One region of the Providencia sp. PROV_01 genome, then DNA from elsewhere that is predicted to be linked to it. Evidence: predicted binding sites of a transcription regulator. Region 1 holds the regulator's gene; each other region holds the start of a gene.
What was found. The regulator CRP, encoded in region 1, controls carbon source genes, mostly activating them, when cyclic AMP is high. The targets are predictions, from matches to a motif close to ATGTGANNNNNNTCACAT.
Positions count from the first base shown of each region.

Region 2: the regulator CRP is predicted to act here: its motif matches at 7,780-7,797, upstream of epd (erythrose-4-phosphate dehydrogenase).
Region 3: the regulator CRP is predicted to act here: its motif matches at 5,338-5,355, upstream of ACU696_RS05120 (NupC/NupG family nucleoside CNT transporter).

Region 1 is NZ_JBRFKD010000002.1:693,942-704,649, reverse strand. It holds gene murP (PTS N-acetylmuramic acid transporter subunit IIBC) at 1-314, shown strand, start outside; gene ACU696_RS03995 (LysE family translocator) at 392-997, opposite strand; gene ACU696_RS03990 (hydrolase) at 1,099-2,082, shown strand; gene ACU696_RS03985 (YheU family protein) at 2,079-2,297, shown strand; gene ACU696_RS03980 (phosphoribulokinase) at 2,475-3,344, shown strand; gene ACU696_RS03975 (OsmC family protein) at 3,435-3,836, opposite strand; gene crp (cAMP-activated global transcriptional regulator CRP) at 4,193-4,825, shown strand; gene ACU696_RS03965 (hypothetical protein) at 4,965-5,942, shown strand; gene ACU696_RS03960 (hypothetical protein) at 6,110-7,486, shown strand; gene ACU696_RS03955 (aspartate aminotransferase family protein) at 7,543-8,757, opposite strand; gene ACU696_RS03950 (aminodeoxychorismate synthase component II) at 8,887-9,462, opposite strand; gene ppiA (peptidylprolyl isomerase A) at 9,894-10,466, opposite strand.
Region 2 is NZ_JBRFKD010000002.1:1,177,930-1,188,637, reverse strand. It holds gene ACU696_RS05990 (LysR substrate-binding domain-containing protein) at 1-472, shown strand, start outside; gene ACU696_RS05985 (nuclear transport factor 2 family protein) at 469-819, shown strand; gene ACU696_RS05980 (agmatinase) at 894-1,856, opposite strand; gene ACU696_RS05975 (sodium/glutamate symporter) at 1,907-3,127, opposite strand; gene ACU696_RS05970 (LysR family transcriptional regulator) at 3,410-4,291, shown strand; gene fbaA (class II fructose-bisphosphate aldolase) at 4,356-5,432, opposite strand; gene pgk (phosphoglycerate kinase) at 5,492-6,655, opposite strand; gene epd (erythrose-4-phosphate dehydrogenase) at 6,748-7,767, opposite strand; gene tkt (transketolase) at 8,080-10,074, opposite strand; gene ACU696_RS05945 (hypothetical protein) at 10,244-10,453, shown strand; gene ACU696_RS05940 (fimbria/pilus periplasmic chaperone) at 10,654-10,708, opposite strand, start outside.
Region 3 is NZ_JBRFKD010000002.1:978,686-989,393, reverse strand. It holds gene deoB (phosphopentomutase) at 1-1,191, opposite strand, end outside; gene deoA (thymidine phosphorylase) at 1,244-2,566, opposite strand; gene deoC (deoxyribose-phosphate aldolase) at 2,615-3,394, opposite strand; gene ACU696_RS05120 (NupC/NupG family nucleoside CNT transporter) at 3,889-5,172, opposite strand; gene ACU696_RS05115 (TatD family hydrolase) at 5,478-6,263, opposite strand; gene ACU696_RS05110 (patatin-like phospholipase family protein) at 6,256-7,353, opposite strand; gene ACU696_RS05105 (BON domain-containing protein) at 7,486-7,896, opposite strand; gene prfC (peptide chain release factor 3) at 8,089-9,678, opposite strand; gene ACU696_RS05095 (tartrate dehydrogenase) at 9,881-10,708, opposite strand, start outside.

The DNA of each region.
Region 1 (10,708 bases):
TCATTCCAGGTTTCTTAGGTGTCGGTGAACCACTTATTTACGGTGTAACTCTTCCGAGGATGAAGCCATTTGTCACCGCATGTTTAGGTGGTGCCGCAGGCGGTTTCTTTGTTGGGCTAGTGGCTTGGATGGGTTTACCGGTTGGTTTGAATACCGTCTTTGGCCCTTCTGGCTTAGTCGCTATCCCAATGATGACGTCAGCTGATGGGGTGTTCCCTGGAATGTTAGTTTATGTGGGCGGGTTATTCACATCCTACTTATTCGGTTTTATTTTTACTTATTTTTTCGGAACTAAGAACGTCGATTTAGACTAATCGCCTCCCTTACATGTAAAAAGCAGCCCATGGGCTGCTTTTTGATGAGTCATATAAACTGCACTTTTATCAGAAAATCATTCCAACCAAATCAGGGGAACGCACAAAGCCGTTAAAATCCCCATTACCCAGTTAAAAATAAACCAAGCACGGCGGCTACGCAAAAATAGGCTGATTAATGAACCAAACCCCATCCAGATTAAACCCGCCACTAAGTTAACCACCACAAATGCGATACTCATCATTAAAATAGATTGAGTAAATAACTCACCGGGTAAGCTAAATCCCCCTACGGCTCCCAAACCCATCATCCATGCTTTCGGGTTTAAAAACTGCAATAAGCCACCTTGATACCAAGTCACGCTTTTCGCAACTTCGCTATTCGTCTTCAGTGGTGCATAATTTGCCGTCGCTGTTTTCCATGCGAGCCATAACAGGTAGATGCTTCCGGCGACTTTTAAGGCGATATGAATCGCAGGATAGAGCAATAAAAGTGCAGCAATACCGAATGCAGAAAGATAAAGTATGGACTGCATGCCTAACATAATACCAAGGCATAATATAATCGTATGGCGAAAACCGTAGTTTGCTGCACTTGACGTTAGCAACATATTGTTAGGGCCGGGTGTGACTGCTGCAATGAATAAAAACGTAAAAAGAGAAAAAATCAGCCCCAGTGTCATTTATAATTTAGCCTCAAACTCAAATTTGTTTACTTGCATCACAAAAAAATAACAGTATGTTATGTGACTCACAAGAGTCTCCATTAAATAAAAATAAGGCTATGTCAGAAAACTTTCGTCCAATAAGTTGGGCTAAAAATCCACACCTCCAAACATTACTGCCAAGGATTTTCCGTAGAACACCGAAAATCAAACCTATATGGCAACGGCTTGAATTGCCTGATGGCGATTTTATCGATCTCGCTTGGAGTGAAAAACCCGAGCTAGCAGCGCATAAGCCACGATTAGTGATTTTCCATGGTCTAGAAGGTAATTTTAAAAGCCCTTACGCTCACGGAATGCTAGAAACTGCCCAAAAACATGGTTGGTTGGGTGTGATTATGCATTTTCGCGGTTGTAGTGGTGAACCCAATCGCCAACAGCGAATTTATCATTCAGGAGAAACAAATGACGCCCGCTATTTTCTTCGTTGGCTAAAACAGACCTTCGGTGATGCGCCAACCGCTGCAGTTGGTTATTCTCTTGGTGGCAATATGTTAGCCTGCTATTTAGCTGAAAGTGGCCAAAATGCAGATGTCGATGCGGGTGTTGTTGTTTCTGCTCCTTTGATGTTAGAAGCCTGCTCTTTACGCATGGAAAAGGGCATTTCTCAGTTTTATCAACGTTACTTACTAAATGGCTTGAAACGCAATGCCACCCGGAAATTAGTCCGTTATCCAGGCTCATTACCCTTAAACCTCTTACAATTGAAGCAGCTTAAGCGGATCCGTGAGTTTGATGATGTGATTACTGCTCGTATTCATGGATTTGATGATGCGACAGATTATTATCAAAAATGCAGTGCATTACCCAAGTTAGCTTATATCACTAAACCAACGTTAATTATTCACGCCAAAGATGACCCATTTATGGCGCCTGAAGTTGTTCCTGATTTATCATTTTTACCCCACAATGTGGAATACCAAATGACAGAACATGGCGGGCACGTCGGCTTTGTGAGCGGTACATTGAGAAAACCGCAAATGTGGTTAGAAAGCCGTATTCCTCAATGGCTAACCCCTTATTTAGATAAGGAAATAATGTGATTATTCCTTGGCAAGAACTTGAGCCTGAAACATTGGAAAACCTGATTGAGAGCTACGTATTGCGTGAGGGAACCGACTACGGCTCCCATGAAAAAAGCCTGCAAGATAAGGTTAACGATGTGAAACGGCAGTTAGTTTCTGGCGAAATTGTGCTAGTCTGGTCTGAATTGCATGAATCGGTTAATTTCATGCCTAAAGGAAGTTTTTCTGTATGATGTTTTTATTCCATGGTTCATTTTTACGTCATCTTTTGTCATAAAAAAGTTGCGTGTTTTCCAACATAATCATGTCGTAAAACCATCAAATAAGGCTCACAACCCTAACACCCGTTAATCCGCTTCATGCACTATTGATTAAAATAGTGCTTATAAGCGCAGCACAGGGAGTCCACGATGTCTAAAAAGCACCCAATCATTGCTATCACCGGTTCAAGCGGGGCTGGCACAACGTCAACTAGCCAAGCATTTCGTAAAGTCTTTCATCAATTAAATATCCAGCCTGCAACATTAGAAGGGGATAGTTTTCACCGCTATACACGCCCTGAAATGGATATGGCTATCCGAAAAGCCAGAGAACAAGGCCGGCACATCAGTTACTTTGGCCCCGAAGCGAATGATTTTGCTTTGCTTGAACAAACTTTAGTCGACTATGCAAAAACGGGTTGTGGGCAATCCCGTAAATATCTACATACTTATGATGAAGCGGTACCTTATGGCTTGCAGCCCGGGACATTTACCCCTTGGGAACCGCTGCCAGATAAAACGGATATTTTGTTTTATGAGGGGCTACATGGCGGTGTTGTCACACCGGAACATAATGTCGCACAACATGTTGATTTACTTGTCGGTGTTGTCCCTATAGTCAACCTAGAATGGATCCAAAAATTAATCCGTGATACGACAGAGCGAGGGCACTCCCGCGAAGCCGTTATGGACTCTGTCGTGCGTTCTATGGGTGACTATATTAATTACATCACGCCACAATTTTCTCGCACTCACATCAATTTTCAACGCGTTCCGACGGTAGATACCTCCAACCCATTTTCGGCTAAAGCCATTCCATCACAAGATGAAAGCTTTATTGTGATCCGCTTTCGTGGGCTAGAGCAAATTGATTTCCCCTATTTGCTATCAATGATATCTGGCTCTTTCATTTCTGCAATGAATACAATTGTCGTCCCCGGAGGAAAACTAGGTTTAGCCATGGAATTAATTATGGCGCCAATAGTCGAAAAACTAATTAATCAAAAGGACAACAATTAAATTATTTTTTGATTAATAAATAAGATGCTTATCATTAATTAAGGTAAGCATCTTTTAATTCAAATATACCAATAAAAATTAAATTTATTTTTAGCTTTTTATTTCAAAGCTGTGTGTGACTTCAACGGTTTTCTCTAACATCAATGCGACTGAACAATATTTTTCAGCAGAAAGTTGAACGGCTCGTTCGACCGCTTTTTCCGTTAATTCATTCCCTGTTACAATAAAATGTAAATGGATTTTCACAAAATAACGAGGGGCTTCTTCGCGACGCTGTGAGGTTAATTTCACCTCACAATCCGTAATATCATAGCGGCCTTTTTGTAGAATCGAAACGACATCAATCGCGCTGCAACCACCCGCAGCCATTAGCACCATTTCCATTGGGCTTGGAGCTTTATCACCTGCATTGCCGTCCATCATCACTTGGTGCCCAGACGCAGACTCCCCTAGAAAAGAAAGTCCTTCAACCCACTTAACTCTTGCTTCCATTATATTTCCCCTTGAAATGAAATCGGTTTAAAGGCTACATTGTTCCATAGATACAATGAATGTTATATCAACTTTATTTGGCTGAAGCGATACAGGGAAGACTTTCTTTATTGGATATGCTACAAACAATACTTAGTTGATAGGATTAAGATCAAAACTCAACGGTTTAATTGATCATATTATAGTGTTGATATCAATTTGCGTTACCCAAAGCAATCAAAAACGCTGAAGCAATCAGCTGTTAGATTATTTAAAGGTATATAAGGCAAATTAATATGCTAAGCTAGTGACTTTAAAGCCAGCCTTTCTAGTATGTTTTTCTGAATGGCTGCAATAACATACAGAGGATAACGCTAATGGTTCTCGGCAAGCCACAAACAGACCCTACTCTTGAATGGTTTTTGTCACACTGCCATATTCATAAATATCCATCCAAGAGCACTCTTATCCATCAGGGTGAGAAAGCAGAAACCCTTTACTATATCGTTAAAGGTTCGGTGGCTGTTTTAATTAAAGATGAAGAAGGCAAAGAAATGATCCTCTCTTACCTGAATCAGGGGGATTTCATTGGTGAGCTTGGGTTATTTGAAGAAGGGCAAGAACGTACTGCGTGGGTTAGAGCCAAAATAGCCTGCGAAGTTGCTGAAATTTCTTACAAAAAATTCCGTCAATTAATTCAGGTAAACCCTGATATTTTAATGCGCCTTTCTGCGCAAATGGCTAGTCGCTTACAAACAACATCTGAGAAAGTCGGTAACCTCGCATTCTTAGACGTTACAGGCCGTATTGCTCAAACGCTATTAAACTTAGCTAAACAACCTGATGCAATGACACACCCAGACGGTATGCAAATCAAAATTACTCGTCAGGAAATAGGCCAAATCGTGGGTTGTTCCCGTGAAACAGTCGGCCGTATTCTAAAAATGTTAGAAGACCAAAACCTGATCTCTGCACATGGTAAAACCATTGTTGTTTACGGTACTCGTTAATTAACCTTTCAGCCTGGCCACCTTTGGCTGGGCTATTTATTTATCATATTAAATTCTAATAAAATCGCTTCTTTATATTCTCTTTATCACTTCCCCTTATAGAATAATAATTATTATCTTATTAATTAGGGAAATATTTATGACCATTACATTAGACTATTTATCGGGTAATCCGACGATTTTCAAAAAAATCATTAATTCCGATGATTTCATCAAAAAAATTTTTACGATTACCTCTTCACTGAAAAAAAGTCCACTTGATACGAATAACCAGCTAAAACCAACTCGTACCTGTAGCACTGAGAGTATTGATTCCGCCTATGAGAGCGACTTAGAAGAAACCAATAATATTAAGTGTTTAAGCACTGGTGAATTTTACGAAAAAGTCAATCAATTGAAAATTAAGCTATACGGAAAATATTCATCTACTTTTCTTTCTGAGCAAAGTACAGACTCATTAATAAAAGAAAATAGAGTTATTCTTGACCAATACAAAGAACTCCCCAAAAAAAATGCTGAATATGCTGATTTTTTATATCGCGATATTAGAATCCCTGGCATTAACAATAAAAGTCTACAAGAAAAAAAAGAGATTATAAAAAAATTTGTATTACCTAAACCTCTAACTAATAAAAATGGTTCAATGCTTCCTTTAAAAAAACAAATCATTCAAGAGTCTATTCGTCATATCACACTACCTTCCGTGGGTATAAAATATAAAACAGAAAGCAAATTTAATAAGAAATTAGTTTATATACATTACAAAATTTGTGAAGAAAATCGGCCTAATCAAAGAATCACCTCTTTGCCAAAAACCACTTTTGAGTTCAAGGGAAATATACCGCAAACAAAGTCATCATTACTAAGAGCACAACGAATAAAAGAACATTATAATTTATCGAGTAAAATTACCACACAGAAAACCAGCCTTAGCAAAGATAACTTAGCAAAAAATAAAATTTTAGTTAATAGTTCTGATTTATTAAAAATAATAGAAAAAGAATACCAATTGACCCAAGAAATGAATAACCATATAAAAATAATCGCTGAAATAGACGCCCAAATGAAGACTAACTCTCAATTACTAGCACTTTACAAGTCACCAATAATAAAATAAGTAAAATCGACTTATTATTCAATCAATTAAAATATTTGCATTGGCTAGAACAAATCCAAACACAAATATCACACACATGTAAATAAATAATCATAAACATCGATTTATTATATTAACTAACCTAAAAACAACCCAAAATAGCATTAATTGATAATTAAGGATCTCTCATGCACATAGACACCATCAATAGAAATGTAAGCAATCCCATCTTTAAAAAAAACATAGCATTAGAAATAGCGGAAAATTATTTCCCAATAATTAAGAAAATACGTAATACTAGATTGAATAATTTCATTCATTTATTTAGTTTTAACAAAAAAAACAAAGTAAATATGGATTCAAAGTTTTACTTAGAGTTAAAAAAAATAGAAACCAAAAAAAATGAGAATAACTCACGATTAAAAGTCGAATTAAATCAAAATAAAATAATATCATTAGAAAATGAACTACTTAAAAAGTCGTTTGAAATATCCCCAACAGTAAAAAACACTAAAGATGAAATTAATAGAAAAATAAGTAACGCATTAAAAATAGACAAGCCCTATGTAGAAGAATTAGTCAACAATAAAATAATTAAAGAACAGAATGACCTAATAGACCATTACACATACCATATTAAAAATATAGAATTAATTGAAACTAAAGAACAATTAAAAAATGATATATACAAATTAAAATTAGAGATAAAAAACGAGTCAAAAATAAGAGGGATTTATTATCTTGAAAAAAAACATGAAATATTAGAGTCATCATATAAAGAGATAGAAAATACATTTGGGGTGGAAGACCAAAATGAAAATTTAAAATCATTAATTAATTTACAATTAATCATTAAAAATTTATTAATTAAAGAATTAGATGATATTAAAAACAAAATTCATAATATAACGTTAAATAACTATAATAAAAAATCCATTAACCCCAAAAAAAGTCAAATATCGAAAAAATTAATGGAAGAAAAAAACAGCGTAACCCCAGAAGAGTCAATAATTAAAAAAAATTTAATTATCTGTGATGAAGATGGTACCCCTATTTATCATGATGAGGACCATAACTTTGATTTTGATGACGAATTAACTTTTTTAGCGAAGCCCGAAACCAATGAAATGGAAGATTCGTCATTAGTTAAAACACTAAGACTCGAAAATAGAGAATTAAAAAACTCGCTAGAGGAGTTAAGCAATAACTATTTCACTCTGCTTGATAAATTCCATCATAGGTCACACGAATACATTCTAAATACAATAACTCTTACTGACGTACCTCTAGATGATTTATCTACAAATGAAGAAACTATCGTCAAGCAGCCAAGTGAAATTAAACAAAAAACAATAGATAGTAAAGAGAACGTCACGGCAAAAAATACACAGAACAATCGTAGTTTAATGCAGAAAAAAACAGTTGTGAATTATTCACATTCCCATAACAGTCAATGTCTGGCTGCTGGCATCACCATATCCAGCACACCAGAACAATTGCAACAAAAACAAATAGAATTAAAAGCGAAAAATACAATAAAAATATCTGGCCGAAATAGAACGTAATATTAACGATACAAGTTGCAGAGACAGAAATGCCTCTGCAACTTTTCAATAAACCACTAATTCAATAACTTACCAATCGCCGTTTCTAATTTCGCCATGCCGCTATTAATTTCTTCCTCGGAAATAATCAGTGAAGGCGTAAAACGTAAAACATTGGTGCCGGCATTGAGCATCATCAGACCTTCTACTGCACTGGCTTGCAGGATATCTTTCGAGCGATTCAATAGTTTGCCATCTAATTCAGCGCCAATTAATAACCCCATTCCTCTGATCTCAGAGAAAATGTGATATTTATCATTCAGTTTATTTAAATGAGCGACAAATAATTCACGACGCTTTTCGACACCATTTAATACTTCCTCAGTATTAATAATATCAAACGCCGCATTACCAACTGCACACGCTAAGGGATTGCCACCATAGGTGGTACCGTGCGCACCCACTTCCATGGTTTTTGCCACTTCTTCAGTGGTGATCATTGCACTAATAGGGAAACCGCCACCCAATGCTTTTGCCGTGGTTAAAATATCAGGCACAATATTGTAATGCATATAAGAAAATAATTTACCTGTACGGCCCATACCGCTTTGTACTTCATCAAAAATCAACAAGGCATTATTTTCATCACACAGCTTACGAACTCCTTGCAGAAATTTCGCTGTTGCTGCGGTGACGCCACCTTCACCTTGTACTGGCTCAAGAACAACTGCGCAGGTATTTTCATCAATGACCGCTTTGACAGCATCAAGGTCATTAAATGGCACATGAATAATATCCGCAGGTTTTGGCCCAAAACCATCCGCATATTTTGCTTGCCCACCGACCGAAACAGTAAATAATGTGCGTCCGTGGAAAGCTTGTTTGAAAGCGATAATCTTAGTTTTATAGGGGCTGTATTTAGTAATAGCGTAGCGGCGTGCTAATTTAAACGCAGCTTCGTTAGCTTCTGAGCCGGAATTCACAAAAAATGCGCGGTCAGCAAATGTCGCATTCGTGAGCTTTTGTGCTAACTTTAGCGCCTGCTCGTTAGTGAAAATATTACTGACATGCCATAGCTTTTCGCTTTGTTCACGCACCGCAGCCACCAAACTAGGGTGGCAATGCCCCAAAGCAAGAACAGCGATCCCACCAGCAAAATCAATATATTCTTTACCTTGCTGATCCCAAACGCGGCTACCTTCGCCTTTAACTGGAATAAATTCCGCTGGCGAAAAAATAGGTAACATAACTTGATCAAAAGTTTGCCGATTTACTACTGGTTGCTCAGACATACCCCTCACCTGCTCTTATTTAATGCAATTATGAAAATATAAGCATTAAATATGAATAAAAAATCAAAAAAGAGCAATAGCAAAGGGCATAATATGCATAATTAATTTTTTCTGAATACGATTGCTAAATTAATATTTTAGAAAATTGTTTAGTAATTCATGGCCTTGTTCACTCAGAATACTTTCAGGATGGAACTGAACACCTTCTATAGGCAAGGTTTTGTGCCGTATTCCCATGATTTCATCAACATCGCCATTATTCAGTGACCATGCGGATACATCAAAAGAAACAGGGAGTGTCTCTGCTGCAATCACTAACGAGTGATAGCGTGTCACTGTTAAGGGACGATTTAAGCCTTTGAATACACCTTGATGATTATGGTGGATAGCAGAGGTTTTACCGTGCATAACTTCTCGTGCTTTGACGACTGATGCACCAAATGCTTGCCCAATCGCTTGATGCCCTAAGCAAATGCCTAAAATGGGCAGTTTACCTGCAAAATATTTTATCGCCTCAAGGGAGATGCCAGCCTCATCCGGTGTACATGGCCCAGGTGAAATCACAAGATGTGTAGGCGAAAGCTGTTCAATTTCTTCGATGGTAATTTCATCATTACGTTTTACTACAACTTCAGCCCCTAACTCACAAAAGTATTGGTATAAGTTGTAAGTAAATGAATCGTAATTATCAATAAGTAGAAGCATATTAGCCTATCCGACTGATTTTTATCATTATATATTATTTTCTTATGCATATTTTTATCATGTTGGCAATCAGAACGATGATTAAAACACCATAAAAATAATAAGGGCGGCTATCATAGCACAGCCAAAGCAGGAAAATAGCCTATTTAAGTCAATGATTGTTTTTTCTCAGAGAAAATTTCCATATAAAAATCATGGAATTATATTTACATCCCTATAACAAAGCTGTATTTTGGTTAAGAATTACTTTAAATACAATGAAATAAAAGGCTGTTAAAAAGTAGCAAGCGCTGACACATTTTAACTAACATAGTTAATGAAGAAAAACTCAAAGAGGAAGGAAAAGCGTTTTTTAAGAAAAGTGGGCACGTTAAAACAACCTACCCACAGTATTCGACACGACAGTTTTTAATGACTATCGTTTTTAATCGCTACGGTTTTTTAATCACTTCAGCAGAAATAATTGTAACAGGTTCAACTGGGACATTTTGATATGGCCCTACGTTTTCCGTTTTTACTTTAGAGATTTTATCTGCAACATCCATCCCTTTTACCACTTTACCAAACACAGCATAACCAAAGTCACGTTGGCCGTGGTCTAAGAAAGCGTTATCAGCAACATTAATAAAGAATTGGCTCGTTGCGCTGTCTTTATTTGCAGTACGCGCCATAGAAATAGTACCGCGTAAATTACGTAAACCGTTATCCGCTTCATTTTTGATTGGAGCGCGGGTTTGTTTTTGCTGTAAATCTTTATTAAAGCCACCACCTTGAATCATAAAACCTGGGATTACACGGTGGAAAGTGGTTCCGTTGTAATAACCTTCATTAACATACTGAACGAAATTTTCTGTCGTAACAGGGGCTTTTTTACTATTCAGTTCTAATTCGATATCACCCGCCGACGTGACTAATTTAACATAAGTCTCACCCGCAGATAATGCAAGAGAAGATGCGCTCATTGCGCAGATGGCCAAAAGTGGCACAAAAATTCGTTTTAACATGTAAGGTCCCTTTCGTTATAGCTCATTACAACTGCAATCAAGCAATTCTAGAGTGAAGCCAACAAGAATGCTGAAGATTTACCTATATTTACGCCAAAAAATAAAAACACACCAAATGCGCTAAATTCTAGACCAATTTTAGTGAAAAACGTCATTAATAATGGTTATTTTTCTATTATTACAATTTCGCAGACTACAACACACAAAAAATAATACCTGACACCAAGGGAAAAGCGGTTAAG
Region 2 (10,708 bases), 480 kb from region 1:
CCTAAGCCGCCAGCTTCATCAGCGCTACCAACATGGTGAGTTAGATTTAATTATTGTGAAACAGAAAAAAGGCGAATTTAAAAGCGATTACCATTGGCCTGAACCATTATGTTGGCTAATTAGCAACCAATATAAACACTTCAATAATGATTCCGTACCCTTGGTAGTTTTTCCTGAAAATGGTCTATATCGTAATGATATGTTTAAGTTATTAGACAATGAACAGCGCCCTTGGCACATAACTTATACTTGTTCTAGCCTCGCGGGCATTCAAAGTGCTATCGCTGACGGGTTAGGGGTCAGCTTATTACCTTTGCGAGCAAAACTACCTCAACATCGAATTTTAACAGAAGAAGAAGGTTTCCCAGCCGCTCAAGAAATGGAAATTGCCATGCATTTCCACGCAAATACTTCGGATATTGTTACTCAGCTAGCCGAGAAACTGGCACAAAAATTGGAGGAACGCGAGTGATACATAAACTGATTGAATTAGAAAAAAAATTACATAACAGTACTAACCGACAGAATAGCCATTTTCTTCGTGAGATTTTGCATGCAGATTTTTTTGAATTTGCTCGTTCTGGAGGAACCAGTGATAAGCGAGATACGCTTTTGTCATTAGCAAATGAAATGGAAACATCTATTTATTCAGAAAATTATCACTGCTCATTCTTGAGCGATAATACCGTGTTAATGACCTATACCAGTTTTGAATTACACTATGGTAAAAAAATCAAACCCACCCATCGTTCATCTATTTGGCTAAAAAATTCAGAAAACCAATGGCAGCTGCGGTTTCATCAAGGAACCCCAATATAACTCTCTACTAAAAAATTTGAAGCCTACTGAAAAACAACAGCCTCCATTTGAAGACTGCTGTTTTTTATTGACGATTACTTATCAAAATAACCCGCTCGGATAGATGCCCCAATAAGATTCACCACGAAGCGCCCAGCAGTCACCCCCGTTAGCTTAGATGGAATATCTTTGGCTGGGGTAATTTCCACAATATCCATACCAACAACGCGACCCTTCTTCACTAAACCGTGAATTAGGCTCCGAGCTTGCAAATAGGTCACCCCACCAGGAGCTGGGCCATCAACTCCAGGCATGATACTTGGGTCAATCCCATCTGCATCAATACTAATATAGTAGTTCGAATTATCAGGGATCCGGTCTAAAATGGCTTGCATCCCAACCTCATGCAGTTCGTAGGCTGGAATAACATGCGCCCCATGGTCTTTAGCCGCTTGGTAATCCGCTGGGCGCCCACTACCTTGCGCACGTAAACCAATTTGGAAAATTTCACCGATATGTTTCATTTCTGAAGCGCGGCGGATCGGGCTTGAAAGGCCAGTATCGACACCATTAACCTCTTCACGCCAATCTAAATGCGCGTCAATATGCACAAGTGTAATCGGTCCTATTTCATCAAATCCCTGCAAAATAGGTGTTGTGATGCCATGATCGCCCCCTAAAACAATAGGAAGTGCTTTAGCTCTTAGTAATTGCCGAACCGCCTCAGCCGCACGTTGATGATGTTCCCCCAAAGGCTTTGATAAATCAGGAATAACATCACCACAGTCAACAAATTTAATATCTTTTCGGCCTTGTAATAGTGGCCCATCAATATCAAAATCATAATGATCTGGATGCCTAACAATTCGGTCACTCATATCACGTAAATATTGTGGAGCTCGAGATTGGTCATTGGTAAATGCGTGAGCACTATAAGCAGAACTAAATGGCATCCCTAGTATGGCAATATCCGCTTCAATGTCGGTCAATTCAGTCACTAATTCTGAATATAAAAATGTTTTATGCCCAACATTTGGGGGTGTCGTTAATTTTTTCATACAAACTATTCCTTCTTAGATTTAGTTTTATTTCTTTTATTTTTTATTTCTTAGCCACCAAATGTGTTAGCTAGGAATACAAATAGAGGAACACCAACAATATCCGTTAATACCGTTCCGGCGATTGGAATAATAATGAATGCCTTTCGTGAGAATAAACCATATTTATTACAAATAGCGTCCATAACCACTAAGCCATTTGGTGTTGCACCTAAACCATGTCCAATAAAACCAGCGGACATAACAGCAGCATCATAGTTTTTACCTAATGCGCGATAAACAACAAATATAGAAACTAATATTGTTGTAATAACCTGAGATATTAATATAATCGTTAGTGGTAATGCTAACTCATATAATTCCCAAAGTTTTAATTTCATCATTGCCATCACTAAAAACATTTCTAGTGATAGAGTAGAAATTAACACCACTGTATTACGAGATATTTTAATTATCGGTTTTCTTTCATTAATTGAATGAAATACAACACCAACAAATAAACTAAAAATATGGCCGGGAATGGTAAAGCCTGTTGCTGTGCTTATCCATTTCGCTGTCGGCATTCCGATAGCGAGTATGCTTAAAATAACCGCTCCTGTAATAATACATTGTTGGGCTGTAATTTTATCTTCTTTGCTGTTACTTTCTGCTAAATTTTCTAAATCAACATGGTCAGTTTCAATTTTTAATTTATTTCTTTGGATCAACCAGTTCCCAACTGGCCCCCCTAGAATTGACCCTGCAATCAAACCAAACGTTGAAGCCGCTAACCCAACATTCAGTGCTTGGTCATGACCAAAGGATTCAATCAGTGGTGCTAAAGATGCCGCCATACCATGACCACCCTGCATCGAGGCTTGGCCTGCCATCATGGCAACTAATGGCTCAATATCTAAAACATATGATAAACCAATGCTGACGCCATTTTGCATAAATGCCAATCCCCAGCAAATTACCATATAAATCAGTAATATTTTTCCACCACTCACTAATAGTTTAACACCTGTCATTAAACCAATTGTGACGAAGAATACATACATCGATAAGTCATATAATGTGTTATCAAAATTAAGTTCTACAATATTAAATTGATAAGCTAACCACATTACAATAGAAAACATAAACCCGCCGATAACAGGGCTAGGAATTGAATACTTCATAAAAAATGGGAATTTTTTTATAATTACATTGCTAGCGATTAATAATAAAGCCCCTAATGCTGTAAATGTAATCATATCTAATTTTATTGTTAACAATTCATCTGTGACCATAAATTAGAATCCTTTTGTATTTATATATATTTGGATTAATTATTATTTTGTGGCGCCACTTTGGTAATAATCTATTAACAACTACAACTTTAAGATATACGTATCTGATAGGAATAAAAGTGATATTTTTGATCCTATGGTTTCATAAAATGAAACCTTTTATAGAAAACAAAAATAATTTTAATAATTAAAATAAAACAACATTATTTGTGTCGTTTGTATCCCAACAAAAATTAAGCTAGATTAGCATTTAGTGATTCATTTCACGTAATAGGTATAAATATGCATAATAAAAAATTAACGGAAAAAGACTTAAAATCATTACGTGTTTTTACTTCTGTTGCAGAAGTCGGTGGCTTTACCATTGCAGAAAAAAAATTAAATATGTCAAAAGCGTCAATAAGCCGCCATATTCGTGAAATTGAAGAAAAACTCGGTGTCCAATTATGTGAAAGAGGGCCTTCAGGCTTTAAGCTAACTGAATCAGGTTTATTTGTTATCGAAAAAGCCAAAACCGCTTTGAAAGCATTAGATAATATCAAAACTGAAGTTGATGAACGCCATGGGGTTTTATCTGGCACATTAGTTATTGGTGTTATTGAACATATTTTAACGGATCCACTATGCCATCTATCAGCAACAATCACTCAATTTACCCAAGAAGCACCTAATGTCAAATTAGAGCTAAGCATACTCAACCATAATCAATTAAATAAAGCACTTAGCGACAGAACAATTCAAATTGGTATTCGGGGGCAGTATCACGAAAATAACCGTTATAATTATCAATTCTTATTTATAGAAAACCATAAGCTTTATGTTTCTGCCAATACCGCCAGCAACAAGCATAATCTAGCATTGGTTTACCGGCCACATCCATTCACTGAAAGTATTTTAGCATCGGGTGAATTTAGTCGAGGCCCTGAAGCCGCTGGCCTTGAGGCCGTTGCTACCTTTATCGCTTCAGGTCACTATGTCGGAATTCTGCCCGAGAACTATGCCTCTCATATTAATTTTCGCCACTCACTGGTAGAAATGAACGATTCCCCTGTTTTTCATAACCGCATATGTGCGATCACTGAGGCCAGTAAACCGCTAACACAAAGTGAAGCATTATTTTTGAAACTACTTTCACAATTAAGTGAAACTTCGCTATCTACATGATCAAAAATCCCCCAGTAAGTCACCTTACTGAGGGATTCATCACAAGAAACTTAATGCGTGTTAATTAGAGAACATCAACACAGTTCAGTTCTTTAAATGCTTGCTCTAAACGAACAACCATTGACTCTTGTGCTTTACGCAGCCATACACGTGGGTCATAGTATTTTTTGTTAGGTTTATCCGCACCTTCTGGGTTACCTAACTGACCTTGCAGATAGCCTTCGTTCTTTTTGTAATACTGTAAAATACCATCCCAAGTTGCCCACTGAGTATCAGTGTCGATGTTCATTTTGATAACACCGTAGCTAACTGCTTCTTTGATTTCAGCAGCACTTGAGCCAGAACCACCGTGGAATACGAAGTCTAAGCTGTTGTGTGGCAGATTATATTTTTCTGAAACGTAGTCTTGTGAATTACGCAGAATTTTTGGCGTTAACTGAACGTTACCTGGTTTATAAACACCGTGAACGTTACCGAAAGATGCAGCGATAGTGAAACGTGGGCTCACTGCACTCAGTTTTTCATACGCATATGCAACGTCTTCTGGCTGAGTGTACAGCTCAGAACTGTCCATTCCGGTGTTATCAACACCATCTTCTTCACCACCTGTACAGCCTAATTCGATTTCCAATGTCATATCGATTTTAGCCATACGTGCTAAGTATTTAGCACAGATTTCGATGTTTTCTTCCAGTGATTCTTCTGACAAGTCAATCATGTGAGAAGAGAACAGTGGTTTACCGGTTTTCGCGTAGTGTTTTTCACCTGCATCTAACAGGCCATCGATCCATGGCAGTAATTTTTTCGCACAGTGGTCAGTATGCAGAATAACAGGAACACCGTAGTGCTCTGCCATTTGATGCACATGATAAGCACCTGAAATTGCACCTAAAATTGCAGCTTGTTGGCCTTCTGCTTTCAAACCTTTACCTGCGATAAATGCGGCACCGCCGTTTGAAAACTGAACAATAACTGGCGCACGCACTTTCGCGGCCGTTTCAAGTACGGCGTTAATTGAATCCGTACCAACACAGTTCACCGCTGGCAATGCAAAGTTATTTTCTTTGGCAACTGCGAAAACTTTCTGTACATCATCACCCGTGATAACACCCGGTTTAACAAAATCAAAAATTTTAGACATGTGAAAAGGTCCTGTGGTAAACAGGCAGCCTACGCTGCCTGTTGTGTATGAACAATTAATTACGCTTTAGCACGTTCTTCTAGCATCACAACGGCAGGGAGCTTTTTGCCTTCAACGAACTCAAGGAAAGCACCGCCACCAGTAGAGATATATGAAATTTTGTCAGCAATATCGAATAAATCGATAGCTGCTAGGGTGTCACCACCACCAGCGATAGAGAATGCGTCGCTATCAGCAATCGCTTTTGCAACGATCTCGGTACCTTTACGGAAATTAGGGAACTCAAACACGCCTACTGGGCCATTCCAAAGAATGGTTTTGGCATTTTTCAGGATCTCAGCCAAGCGCTGTGCAGATTCATCACCTAAATCCAGAATTTGTTCGTCATCTTTAATTTCAGTACTCGCTTTCAGAGTTGCTGGTGCAGTTTCAGAGAACTCGGTTGCAACGCGAACATCCGTTGGTACTGGAATTTGGCAGTTTGCCAGTAATTTTTTCGCTTCAGGGATTAAATCCGCTTCATATAATGAGCGACCAACATTATTGCCTTCCGCTGCGATAAAGGTATTTGCAATACCGCCACCAACAATCAGCTGGTCTGCGATTTTAGATAGGGAATCTAATACAGTCAGTTTCGTTGACACTTTAGAACCACCAACAATCGCAACCATTGGACGAGCTGGGTTATCTAATGCTTTACCTAATGCTTCTAACTCACCACTCAGTAGTGGGCCAGCACAAGCAACTGGAGAGAATTTAGCAACACCATGTGTTGACGCTTGTGCGCGGTGAGCCGTACCAAATGCGTCCATAACATAAACATCACACAATGCAGCGTATTGTTTAGACAGGGTTTCATCGTCTTTTTTCTCGCCTTTATTAAAGCGAACGTTTTCCAGCACAACTAACTCGCCAGCTTCGATTTCAACACCGTTAAGGTAGTCTTTAACTAAGCGGACTGGGTAATCCATTTTGTCAGCCAGATAGTCAACAACAGGTTGCAGTGAAAACTCTTCGTTGTACTCGCCTTCGGTCGGGCGACCAAGGTGAGAAGTGACCATGACTTTAGCGCCTTGTTTCAGAGCAGCTTCAATTGTTGGTAATGAAGCACGAATACGTGCATCAGAAGTAACTTTGCCATCTTTTACAGGAACGTTTAAGTCAGAACGGATGAATACGCGTTTACCCGCTAAGTCTAAATCGGTCATCTTAATTACAGACATGGTGAATCCTCTCGTTGATTCTCTATAAAGTTTCCATCAGCGACTGTGCAAAACAATAAAGTTATCATGCCCTGCTGTCTGTCAGTCGCCAATTAGTTTAAACCTGTCGCTGCCATCGCTAATGTTGTATCTAGCATCCGGTTAGCAAACCCCCATTCGTTATCACACCAAACTAGGGTTTTAATTAAATGCTTACCACTAACTCGCGTTTGTGTACCGTCTATAATAGCACTGTGTGGATCATGATTGAAATCCATCGAAACTAGCGGTAATTCAGTGTAGTCCACTATACCACGAAAATGGCCTTGTGCCGCGCTTCGCAGTAGTTGGTTGACTTTATCAACACAAACATCGTTATGTACGGTAACACTCAAATCAATCGCTGTCACATTCGTCGTCGGTACACGGACAGAAATGGCTTCAAAATGGTCTTTAAATTTCGGAAAAATTCGCGTAATTCCTGCCGCTAACTTGGTATCAACAGGAATAATAGACTGACTCGCTGCACGAGTTCTGCGTAAATCTTTATGATAGGCATCGATAACAGGCTGGTCATTCATTGACGCATGAATCGTCGTCACGGTTCCCGATTCAATCGAAAATGCCTCATCAAGCAATTTAATAATAGGAATAATACAGTTGGTGGTGCAAGAAGCATTGGAAACAATCTTGTCTTGAGCGGTTAAGCTTTCATGGTTAACACCATAAACGATAGTTGCATCAAGGTCATCAGTACCCGGGTGAGAAAATAATACTTTTTTCGCCCCTGCCGCTAAATGCAATAAGCCGTCATCCCGTGAACCATAAACCCCACTACAATCTAAAACAACATCAATCCCCAGTTCTTTCCAAGGCAACTCATGCAGCTCAGATTGGTGAAATAAACGAATATTATCATCACCAACTTGTAAAAGTGTTCCGTTAAGTCGTACATCCCAAGCAAAACGCCCATGGCTGGAATCATACTTCAGCAAATGCGCAATCCCTTCAGGTTCAGCAAGTTCATTAACCGCCACCACGACAATCTCTGCCCGACGGCCAGACTCATACAACGCTCTTAGAACACTTCGACCAATGCGGCCAAAGCCATTTATTGCTACCCTGATTGCCATTCTACACCTTGTATCTGAGCAAAATCACACGGTTGCTAAGGATAACTGACTCACACCAACTCTACTGCTCATTTTAGCTGTCAAACATCAAAAGTGTGCTTCAACCGACATTTTTAAAAAATATTTTCATTCTGCAACATACAACTGAAACGGTTCAGCTTATCTAGGATTAGATTAAGGGATATATTTATAGAACGCAATAGAAAATCCTATATTGGTGCACAAAAAAACAACGCCTAGTTTATCGCTAGGCGTTGTTCAGCAAGATAATTAGAAATGAGAACCGAAATTCGGAACTCATTCCTTCTTATTTTATTTCAGTAAAGATTTCGCAGCTTCAACTGCTTTCTCTACTGTGATACCGAATTCTTTAAACAGAACTTCGGCAGGAGCAGATTCACCAAAGGTATGCATACCGATGATGGCACCGTTTAAACCAGTGTACTTGAACCAGTAATCTGCAATACCCGCTTCGATAGCAACACGTGCTGTCACATTGGCAGGTAAAACTGCTTCACGGTAAGCCGCGTCTTGTTTATCGAATGCATCAGTAGAAGGCATTGATACAACACGAACTTTACGGCCTTCTAATGTTAATTGGTCAGCCGCTTTAACTGCCAATTCCACTTCAGAACCTGTAGCAATAAAGATTAACTCAGGCGTACCTGCGCAATCTTTCAGAATGTAAGCCCCTTTCTCGATATTGGCTAATTGTTCAGCGCTACGAGGTTGTTGCTCTAAGTTCTGGCGAGAGAAGATTAATGCGCTTGGGCCATCTTTACGCTCGATAGCATATTTCCACGCCACCGCAGATTCAACTTGGTCACAAGGACGCCACGTGCTGACATTTGGTGTCACACGCAGGCTTGCCAGTTGCTCAACCGGTTGGTGAGTCGGGCCATCTTCACCCAGACCAATAGAATCGTGAGTATAAACGAAGATGCTACGCACTTTCATCAGTGCTGCCATACGAACCGCATTACGCGCGTACTCAACAAACATCAGGAATGTCGCGCCGTAAGGAATGAAACCACCATGTAACGCGATACCGTTCATGATAGCTGACATACCAAATTCACGAACACCGTAGTGAATATAGTTACCCGCTGGGTCAACATTCAGCGCTTTCGAACCTGACCACATGGTTAAGTTACTTGGTGCTAAGTCTGCAGAACCACCCATAAATTCTGGTAACACTTTACCAAACGCTTCTAATGCATTTTGTGATGCTTTACGGCTGGCAATATTTGCTGGGTTTTGTTGCAGATTTTCAACAAATTGTTTTGCATCCGCGTCAAAATTAGCTGGTAATTCACCATTCATACGACGAGTAAATTCCGCAGCTAATTCAGGGAATTGGGCTGAATATGCGGCGAATTTTTTATCCCATGCGCTTTGTTTTTCTTTACCTGCGGTACGAGCATCCCAAGCTTCGTAGATATCTTTAGGAATTTCGAATGGACCGTAGCTCCAACCCAGAGCTTCACGAGTTGCTGCAATTTCAGCATCACCTAAAGGTGCACCGTGGACAGACTCAGAACCAGCTTTGTTTGGTGAACCAAAACCAATGATAGTTTTACACATGATCAGTGTTGGTTTATCAGTTTGGTTCTTCGCTTCGTTCACTGCCGCGTTGATCTGTGATGCGTCATGTCCGTCGATATCACGGATAACATGCCAGCCATAAGATTCGAAACGTGCTGCGGTATCGTCAGTAAACCAACCTTCAACTTCACCATCAATTGAGATGCCGTTGTCATCATAGAATGCGATCAGTTTATTTAATTTCAGTGTACCCGCTAAAGAACATGCTTCGTGCGAGATACCTTCCATCATACAGCCATCACCCATGAAAACATAAGTGTGGTGATCAACAACGTCATGGCCAGGGCGGTTAAATTGCGCGGCTAATGTGCGTTCTGCGATCGCAAAACCCACTGCGTTTGCAATGCCTTGCCCCAAAGGACCAGTTGTTGTTTCAACACCTGGAGTATAGCCATATTCTGGGTGGCCCGGTGTTTTAGAGTGTAATTGGCGGAAGTTTTTTAACTCTTCGATAGGTAAGTCATAACCAGTGAGGTGCAGTAAGCTATAAATCAACATTGAGCCATGGCCGTTTGACAGTACAAAACGGTCACGATCTGCCCAGTGAGGGTCTGCTGGGTTATGATTCATATGGTCACGCCACAGTACTTCAGCGATATCAGCCATGCCCATTGGCGCGCCAGGATGCCCTGATTTTGCTTTTTGAACCGCATCCATACTTAGAAAGCGGATAGCATTAGCAAGGGTTTTACGAGTCGTCATCAGTATACTCCAGGTAGGATAAAAACGTACTTAAACCAATTTTTACAACGCAATACGGATAGTGCTACTTTAATTTCGCTGCAACATGAAAGTATCAAGTTACCGAGGTATCGCCATCGGTCTCCTTATCTAAGAAACCACAACACATCGACAACAAACTGAGCATTTCATGAATAGAGCGATTGAAAGTAACCCAATTCTACCCATACCGCAATATTTGCTATGTTCATGGCAGCAGATCGCTAATAAATTGAACTGCCGCAAAGCTGAATCCATTCCATTGCGCAAAATATCCCTTAAGACTTACATTTTTGCGCAAGTGACTAACCTTATTAAACCTGAGTTCAGTGTCTGGGATCAAGGTGATTTATGCTTCTAGCACATTTAGCTGCCACATTAGTGATAATTGGCAAAGTTTTAGACAAAAAAAAGCGCAATATGCCCGAATATTTTTGTTTGAGTTGAGTAAAAGACCTAGCCTTTCTAATGACTATTAATAGATAGAAGTAACATGAATTGAAAAAAACCAGTAACAACAAATATTACTGGCTAATCATATAATATAAAATTTTAAATCAGCTAATCGCAATTGCCTATAGAATAGTATTTATCAAATATAACAATGTATTTACGG
Region 3 (10,708 bases), 280 kb from region 1:
CAAATCAAAGTACTTAGCGACTGTCTGCCCAATGTCCGCGAACGTTTCACGGTGACCTAATGAGCCAGGTTTAACTTTTGGTCCATAAATCAGTACTGGGATGTGCTCACGGGTATGGTCTGTACCTGGCCAAGTTGGGTCACAACCGTGGTCAGCGGTTAAAATCAGAATGTCATCTTCTTTAACTAATTTCATTAGTTCAGGTAAACGACGGTCGAACAATTCTAATGCTGCGGCATAACCAGCCACATCACGGCGGTGGCCGTATGCTGAGTCAAAGTCCACAAAGTTAGTGAAAACGATGGTGTTATCACCCGCCAGTTTCATTTCTTCTACCGTTGCATCGAACAGTGCATCAATACCTGTGGCTTTAATTTTCTTAGTGATACCAACATGAGCGTAAATATCAGCAATTTTACCGATAGAAACCACTTCACCTTGTTTTTCATCAACTAATTTTTTCAATACTGTTGGTGCTGGTGGCTCTACCGCTAAGTCATGACGGTTACCTGTACGTGTGAAGTTACCGGCTTTATCACCAACAAATGGACGCGCGATAACACGGCCAATGTTATAACCACCTTTGGTTAACTCTTCACGTGCGATTTCGCACAGCTCATACAGTTTATCTAAGCCATAAGTTTCTTCGTGGCACGCAATTTGGAATACGGAGTCAGCAGAGGTATAGAAAATCGGTTTACCGGTTTTCATGTGCTCTTCACCCAGTTGATCGAGGATAACTGTACCGGATGAATGGCAGTTACCTAAATAGCCCGGCAAGTTTGCTTTCTCGACTAAAGTATCCAGCAGCTCTTGTGGGAAGCTGTTTTCTTCATTAGAGAAATAACCCCAATCAAATAGCACAGGTACACCCGCAATTTCCCAGTGACCTGACGGGGTATCTTTACCCGAAGAAATTTCGCTCGCATAAGCGTATGCGCCAATAATTTCTGCATTAGGATCAAGGCCTGCAGGGAATGAACCGCTTGATTCTTCTCCTGCTTTACCTAAACCTAATTTTGTTAAATTCGGTAAATGCAGAGGCCCTTTACGACCAATATCCGCTTCGCCACGTGCGCAAGCATCTGCAATGTGACCCAGTGTGTTTGAGCCTTCATCACCAAATTTATGTGCATCGTGTGCAGCACCGATCCCAAAGGAATCCAAAACCATAATAAATGTGCGTTTCATATTTTTCTCCTGCGGTATTTTTAAATACGATATACCACTAAAATCTTGTGTATTACTCGCTGATTTGGCGATAAACCATTGGTGTAGCTTCAGGTGCTTTATCACCAATCACCATCGCTTCACGCACTTCCTTCGCGGCTTCTTCCCACGCTTTTTCACTATTTGCATGGATAATTGCCAGTGGCGTTTGGGTATCCACTTTGGCACCTAACGCAGCGATATCACTCAAACCAACACTATAATCAATTGGGTCTGTCGCTTTACGACGACCACCACCTAAAGTCACGACAGACATTCCCAGCGCACGTGTATCCATTTGCGTGATAATGCCGTCTTTTGGTGCATAAACCGCTTTGCTCAGCACTGCAGTCGGCAGGTATTTGTTGTAATTTTCAACAAAATCAGCTGGCCCTTTTTGCGCTGCAACCATACGGCCAAACACTTCTGCCGCTTTACCATTGTCTAATACTGCCTGTAATTTTTGACGTGCTTCTTCGCGGTTTGCGGCTAATGAGCCAGACACTAACATTTCTACGCATAGCGCCATGGTGACTTCATAAAGACGTGGATTACGGTATTCACCTGTCAAAAATTGTACAGCTTCACGCACTTCAACGGCGTTACCGGCACTGGATGCCAGTACTTCATTCATATCAGTTAATAATGCGGTGGTTTTACACCCTGCGCCATTCGCGACTTTAACAATAGACTCAGCTAGCTGTTCTGACTTCTCATAAGTTGGCATAAATGCACCTGAGCCAACTTTAACGTCCATCACCAGAGCATCAAGGCCTTCTGCCAATTTTTTACCTAAGATTGAAGCCGTAATTAGCGGAATAGAATCTACTGTCGCAGTGATATCACGGGTCGCATAAAAACGTTTATCTGCAGGTGCTAATGAATTGGTTTGCCCAATAATTGCTACCCCGACATCTTTGATAATGTCACGGAAACGCGCATCATCTGGGAAAATATCGAAATTAGGGATCGCTTCGAGTTTATCTAATGTGCCACCGGTGTGGCCTAAACCACGGCCTGAGATCATCGGTACATAGCCACCACACGCTGCGACCATTGGGCCGAGCATTAATGAAGTGACATCACCCACACCACCAGTTGAATGTTTATCAACTAATGGGCCATTGAGATTGAGTGATTTCCAGTTCAGCACCGTTCCTGAATCACGCATAGCTAGCGTTAATGCAACACGCTCAGGCATGGTCATATCATTAAAATAGATAGTCATTGCCAATGCAGCAATTTGACCTTCTGAAACTGAGTTATCGCGAACACCATTGATAAAGAAACGAATCTCTTCTTCGCTTAATGGCTTACCATCACGTTTTTTACGGATAATTTCTTGTGCCAGAAACACAATATGCTCCTTTAAAGTCGAATTTATCGGCTAACAATATTGCGAAAATTAATAGCTACTGCTTGATTTTTTAACGTCAAAACCCAGCGTATTTAATAAATTTGCTAATAAACTAGAAGCACCAAAACGGAAATGACGGCTATCTGCCCAATTATCACCTAAAATTCGACCTGCTAACGCTAAATATTCTGCCGCTTCTTCTGCGGTACGTACGCCACCAGCAGGTTTAAAACCAACAGTTTTTTCCACACCCATATCATGAATGACTTGCATCATGATTTCTGCGCTTTCTAATGTTGCATTAACAGGCACTTTACCTGTTGAGGTTTTAATAAAATCAGCACCCGCTTTAATGGAAATTTCAGAAGCTTTACGGATTAATGCCGCATCTTTTAACTCACCGGTTTCAATGATCACTTTCAACAGCACATTGGCTGCCGCGCAAGCGTCTTTACAGGCTTTCACTAAGTCAAAACCAATTTGCTCATTACCGGCAATCAATGCGCGATAAGGGAATACCACGTCAACTTCATCCGCACCGTAAGCAATCGCCGCTTTAGTTTCAGCTAATGCGATATCAATATCATCGTTACCGTGAGGGAAATTTGTGACCGTTGCAATACGTACATCTGGAGTGCCTTGTTCACGTAATGTTTTACGTGCAATTGGAATAAAACGAGGGTAAATACAGATTGCTGCTGTATTGCCTGCAGGGCTTTTCGCCTGATGGCACAGTGCGATGACTTTCGCATCAGTATCGTCATCATTTAAAGTGGTTAAATCCATAAGGGACAGCGCGCGTTGTGCGGCCGCTTTTAAATCAGTCATATAACTCTCCAACGTTGTTAATTCTTCAGAACGACACGTTCTTTGTTGGCGAGCGGGCTTGGTTCCTTAAAGATGCTAGTCGGATGCTTTCCGAACTGAGCAGCTGAGATCCTTCTCACCGCATCATGCCCTAGAGTCCTAGACTCTGAGAACTAGCAGTTCCATAGCAGCTTACTAATGCCTATTTGACCATGGAATGATGCCATTTTATGTGCTACAAATCACATTAATCGACTGAATGTTACATTATTAAAATAAAAAATGTGATCACAATCTAATTATAACATCTCTCGCCATCCATTTTTCTCTCAAATGGCTTTTCAATATATTCTTCATCATTAATTGACTAAGTTAAGAATAGTTGAAAATTTACGATTGATATAAAAAGTCACAAAAGAATATAGCGAATCAAAATGAAAACGGAAGGACTATTGCCCTTCCGATTGACTTATTTGAGTTTGAGATGATATTAATCTTACCACCAAATACATAAACTAAATGACTGCTGCTGCGCCTAATGTCAAGAAAAAGCCAGCAATCGTTGCACTCATTAAGTTAGACAGGGTACCGGCCATAACCGCTTTCATACCTAAACGAGCAACATCACCACGGCGATTTGGCGCCATTCCGCCTAAGCCACCGAGTAAGATAGCGACGGATGAAAGGTTAGCAAAACCACATAATGCAAACGAAATAATCGCTTTAGTATGGTCAGAAAGTACTTGTTTACCTGCCGCCAGAACTTCTGCATCCGCTTTCATGTATTCACCAAAATTCATGAATGCAACAAACTCATTCACGACAATTTTTTGGCCGATGAAAGAACCGGCAATTGTCGCTTCACTCCACGGCACACCAATTAAGTATGCGATTGGGGCAAATAACCAACCTAACAATAATTCAAGTGATAATTGTGGATAATCAAACCAGCCACCAATGCCACCTAAGATACCATTGATCAATGCAATCAAAGCGATAAACGCCAATAACATTGCACCCACATTCAGTGCCAGTTGCATCCCTGATGATGCCCCAGAAGCGGCCGCATCAATGATATTAGCAGGGCGTTCATCTTCAGCGACTAAATCTGTCGCATCAACCCTATCTTTTACATCTTCTGTTTCTGGAACCATCAGTTTGGCGAATAACAAACCACCTGGAGCGGCCATAAAGGAGGCCGCAATCAGGTATTCCATCGGTACACCCATTTGTGCATAGCCCGCCAAAACTGAACCCGCGACAGAAGCTAAACCACCACACATAATGGCAAATAACTCTGATGTCGTCATTGTTGCAATATAAGGACGAACAACCAATGGCGCTTCCGTTTGCCCAACGAAGATATTTGCTGTCGCAGATAACGATTCTGTTCTTGAGGTTCCCAATATTTTTTGCAGGCCACCACCAAGTACTTTAATCACTAACTGCATGATCCCTAAGTAGTAAAGGACAGCAATCAATGAAGAGAAGAAAACAATGATTGGCAAAACGCGGAAAGCAAAAATAAAACCACCGCCGCCAAACAGTTCAAACATTTTATCGGAAACCAAACCGCCAAAGATGAAGCTCATCCCATCTTGACCATATCCAATAACTTTAGAAACCGCGTCAGACATCCCTTGGAGCACACTACGCCCCGCAGGAACATAAAGAACAAATGCACCAATGGCTAATTGAATTAAAAATGCGCCGCCAACTGTGCGTAGCCTAATTGCTCGGCGATTGCTGGAAAATAGAATAGCTATCGCGATAAGTACCGCCATTCCGATAATACTCATAATGAGCTGCATGGAAGGATCCCTGTTCACTTTATTTTAGGTTGATATATAAGGAAACGTGTAAGTCGCCTTGACTCTTAGTTTAATGATTATACCTAGTCATCACCAATAACCCGCAACACTCATCACAAATACATACTGCAATAAACAACAAAAATTCAAGTAATGTGATAAAAATCACAAAATCAACTCAGTTTAGTCTGGAAAGACACTAAAATCCCAATTAGCCACAATAAAAACTAAATAGATTTAAATAGCTAATTAATGAAATTATATAAATATTATTTATGATTATGTATACGGTTTTACTGAGGAAGATTAAATAACGACAAACTATTGTTGTAAAGTTGTTGGGCTATTTCTGCAGGGGATTCGTGGCGAAGCTCACATAATGAACGAAAAACCCACTCAATACGCTCAGGTCGATTTGGCTCGCCTTGGAAACCTGAAACAGGCATATCGGGGGCATCCGTTTCGAATAATAATGAAGTCAAAGGAAGTTCTGACATCACATAGCGAGTTTTATTCGCTCTTTCATAGGTAATTGTCCCACCCACACCAATATAATAACCCAGCTTAACAAAGGCTTGCGCTTGAGATAGGCTACCAGCAAAGCCATGTACGACTCCACGAGCAGGAACATCAAAACGACGCAACATCGCCGCTAATGGGTCATGACTTTTACGTGAATGCAAAATAACTGGTAAATCAAACTGTTTCGCTAGCTTTAATTGGGCGGACAATACCACTTGCTGGCGTTCAAACTGAGGGTTTTGCATATAGAGGTCGAGCCCTATTTCCCCTATCGCCACACACTTTTTATTTTTTTGGTTAAGATAATCAACCAAAATATCAATGTGTTGCTCTTGAAACTGGCTCAAATATAACGGATGAAACCCCATAGCAGCATGCAACTGCGAATACCGCTGTGCCAGTTGCCAAACTCGTGCAAAATTATCCACACTCACGGTAGGAATAACAATATCACTCACGCCACTTTGTCGAGCAAGCTGCAAACTTTCAGCGAAGGAATCACTAAAAGGAGGGAAATCAAAATGGCAATGGGTATCGATAAATTGATGTTTAGCCATCACGGTTTTCATTTGCTGATATTGCGGCCAAAGGCATTGACGTGACAGGCTCTGCCACCAATTCCGGAATGAGTTCGTTCGGTACTTGTGGCTCAAGCTGAATATCTAATGGGTTAGACTCAATTTTTTGTGCCAAGGTATGGCTAAAGCGATTTGTGTTGTGCTCAAAGGCATTACCCAGTGCAGCAATAAAATAACGACCACACCGGCGCCCCGTATGGTAATCTTGATTAAGCGAAGACACCTTACTACCCAGTGCACTGCTTTTCAGTGGAACAGGTGGATAAATCTCAAAGACCTGTACATCTTTTGGTGGGTTTTCAATAAATTCTTGTGTTCTACGGTAGCTTTTCAGATGAACTTTCAGCATCGCAGCCATACGTTGTAGGCCATTCTTATCCCCTTCCAGCCACCGAGTCATTCTTTTCACCCATTCAGGGGTAAAATACATTTGGGAAGGCACGGTACGGATCACCACAATAGTCTCTGCACCGCGGCGGTATGCCTCTTCAACTGGGATAGCTGCACTAATGCCACCATCTTGGTAAAGCGTGCCATCAAATTCGACACCTGCCCGGTAAAAGCCAGGGATAGCGCTGGATGCGCGAATAATATCGAGCCAATTGTCAGCGTCAGGTTTTAGAAAAGCGGCTGAAAAATCATCACTGCGGCTTGCACCCATATAAAATTCACGACCTGAATTTAATAAATCGAGCCCTGCTTGTATACGTAATGGGAATTCTTTTGCTGTGGTGTCGACGAGCCAATCTAAATCAATCAGATGGCCTCCACGGATAAAGCGTAGTGGATTAAAAAATGCCGAATTGGTCGTATAGCGAGTGATCACACGGCGCGCATAACCCGCTTGCCCACAAATATACGCAGAAAGATTTTGAGCCCCTGCTGAAGTACCTATCATCAGATCAAAAGGGTTGAAGTCAGAAATAAGAAACTCATCCAGTACACCCGCTGTAAAAATCCCTCGTTGGCCGCCACCTTCACAAATCAGGGCAGTTTTACCCGAGTTGATATTATCAAAGAATGCTAGCGGCTCAATCGTGCCGAGTGTAACTGAAACGTGTTTTCCCATAATGCCTCTGAATAGCAGAAGTTCATTTTAAATAGCTCAAAAGCAGAATGAGCTTCCTTTTGAAAGCCCATTCTATCGAGATTGTACAATAAATACTCAGCAATATGAGCTATTGAGACATTTATTTATAGATTAGTTAGCAATCACTAAACCATTTTGTACTGATTTCACCCCGTTAACTTGGGATGCAACTTGGGTAATTTTATCCATCTGATCGGCTGATTTTACGAAACCGGATAAGTAAACAACACCATTGACGGTTTTGACTGATACACTGTTACTCGAAATGCCTTTCGTACCCAGTAATTTTCCTTTTACATCCGCAGTAATCGCTGAGTCATCAATGTACTCACCGGTATTTTTAGCGCCACTCGAAATGGCATTCCCAGTGTCTTTACCGGCCATTTCCACTGTCTTAGATGCACTGTCCCACGTTTCTGAAGCTTGTTTTTTCAAAGCACTATCCGATGATGAGCTACAAGCTGCTAGCGTCCAGCTCAACCCAATAACTCCTAACACGCTCAATAGTTTTGCTTTTTTCATAAAAACCTTCCTTTCACTGCAATGGACAACGAATAATATAGCCTAAGTAAAAAAATATAAAAAATAAAGAGAAAGGTAATAAAGACAGAATATTCTTGATGATAAGCACCAAAAAACAGAAAAAGAAGCTTTAAATGAAGTTCGAAATAAGATGACCCACTGACTATTGTTAGCCGTGGGCCATCAACGCAATTAGTGTTCGCGTGTTTTGCGGAATTTAACGTCAGGGTAACGTTCACTGGTGAGGTTAAGATTCACCATAGTCGGTGCGATATAAGATAAGTTATCGCCACCATCAAGGGCTAAGTTTTGCTCATTTTTGCGTTTAAACTCTTCGAATTTCTTCGCATCATCACACTCAACCCAACGCGCAGTAGAAACGTTAACGGCTTCATAGATAGCTTCAACGTTATATTCGCTTTTCAAACGCGAAACTACCACGTCAAACTGCAGCACCCCTACCGCACCAACAATTAAATCATTGTTAGTTAACGGGCGGAAAACCTGTACCGCCCCCTCTTCAGATAACTGAACGAGGCCTTTTAACAGTTGTTTTTGCTTTAATGGGTCACGTAAACGAATACGGCGGAATAATTCAGGGGCAAAGTTAGGAATCCCCGTAAACTTGAGTTCTTCACCTTGCGTGAAGGTATCACCGATTTGAATCGTGCCATGGTTGTGTAACCCAATGATATCCCCTGCATAGGCGTTTTCGACCTGAGAGCGATCCCCCGCCATAAAGGTTAAAGCATCAGAAATAACCACATCTTTTTTGATACGCACTTGGCGTAGTTTCATGCCTTTTTCATAAGTACCTGAAACAATACGCATAAATGCAACGCGGTCACGGTGTTTCGGGTCCATATTCGCTTGAATTTTAAATACGAAACCGGTGAATTTTTCTTCTGTCGCATTCACTTGGCGTAAATCTGTTTGGCGTGGCTGCGGCTGTGGAGCCCATTCAACTAAGCCATCTAACATATGGTCAACACCAAAGTTACCTAATGCAGTGCCGAAAAAGACAGGGGTTAATTCACCCTGCAAAAATGCATCATGGTCAAATTCATGGGATGCCCCTTGAACCAATTCCAGCTCATCGCGTAACTGCGCGGCTAGTTCCTCACCAACAGCGGCATCGAGATCGGGGTTGTTTAACCCTTTAATTATACGGACTTCTTGAATCGTATGCCCTTGGCCTGTTTGGTATAGGATTGTTTCATCACGTAATAAATGATAAACACCCTTGAATAATTTACCGCAACCGATAGGCCATGTGATTGGACAACAAGCAATTTTCAGCTCATTTTCCACTTCATCCATTAATTCCATTGGATCACGAATATCACGGTCCAATTTATTCATGAAAGTTAAGATTGGAGTATCACGTAGACGGGTAACTTCCATCAGCTTACGTGTCCGGTCTTCAACCCCTTTACCGGAGTCAATCACCATCAAGCAGCAGTCAACCGCCGTTAATGTACGGTAAGTATCTTCGGAGAAGTCTTCGTGCCCTGGGGTATCCAGTAAGTTAACAAGACAATCATTATAAGGAAACTGCATGACAGAGGTAGTAATCGAAATACCACGCTGCTTTTCCATTTCCATCCAGTCAGATTTAGCGTGTTGATTAGAGCCACGGCCTTTTACCGTACCTGCACGTTGAATAGCATGCCCGAACAATAACACTTTTTCAGTGATTGTGGTTTTACCCGCATCGGGGTGGGATATGATAGCAAACGTTCTGCGTGTGCTAACTTCATGGAGAAAGTTCTGATCTGTCATTTAACCGTTCTTTTCGTTTATATACAGATTTGTATAAGCATTCGAAGAGGCTCAATGTGGCTCTTGGCGTCGCAAATCCGTCTTGTTAATCAAAATTGGCGGATATTTTCGCAGATCTTGGGGGTATTAACAATCAAAGCATCGAGGAACAGGCAAAACAGTCCCCCGATAGCTCACTAAATTGGCTCAATAAATACCGCCTTTAGGCACTGACTAAACGGGTAATTTCATCCCCTAGCGCCTGTGTACTAGCATTGCCTCCCATATCGCGAGTCAAATGTTGACGTTGTTTAATCGCTGTTTCTACTGCGGACATGATAGAATCATGCATCTCGGGACATCCCAAATGCTGCATCATCATGGCGGCTGCCCAAATCGTACCAATCGGGTTGGCAATATTTTGCCCTGCGATATCAGGTGCTGACCCGTGAACAGGCTCAAACATCGATGGGAATTGTTTTTCTGGGTTAATATTGGCCGATGGCGCAATCGCAATAGTTCCCGTACAAGCAGGCCCTAAATCAGACAAAATATCACCAAACAGGTTTGACCCGACAATCACATCGTAGAACTCTGGCATTCTCACTAAGTTTGCTGCAAAAATATCAATATGGAATTGGTCAACTTTGATATCTGGGTATTGCTTCGCCATTTCGGCTACACGGCTATCCCAATAAGGCATTGAATGAAATAGCCCGTTAGATTTCGTCGCTGAACTTAAATGTTTTTTCTCGCGTGACTGCGCCAAATCAAAAGCATATTTTAAGATACGGTCGGTACCTTTACGGGTAAAAATACTTTGTTGCAATACCATTTCTTCATCCGTACCTTCGTACTGAATACCGCCAATCGCAGAGTATTCCCCTTCAACGTTTTCACGCACGACATAAAAATCAATATCTCCCGGTTTTTTATCTGCTAGTGGGCATTTAATGCCATCAAATAAGCGTACAGGGCGTAAGTTAACATATTGGTTAAAAGCGCGGCGGATGGGTAATAGCAGCCCCCATAATGAAATATGATCAGGAAC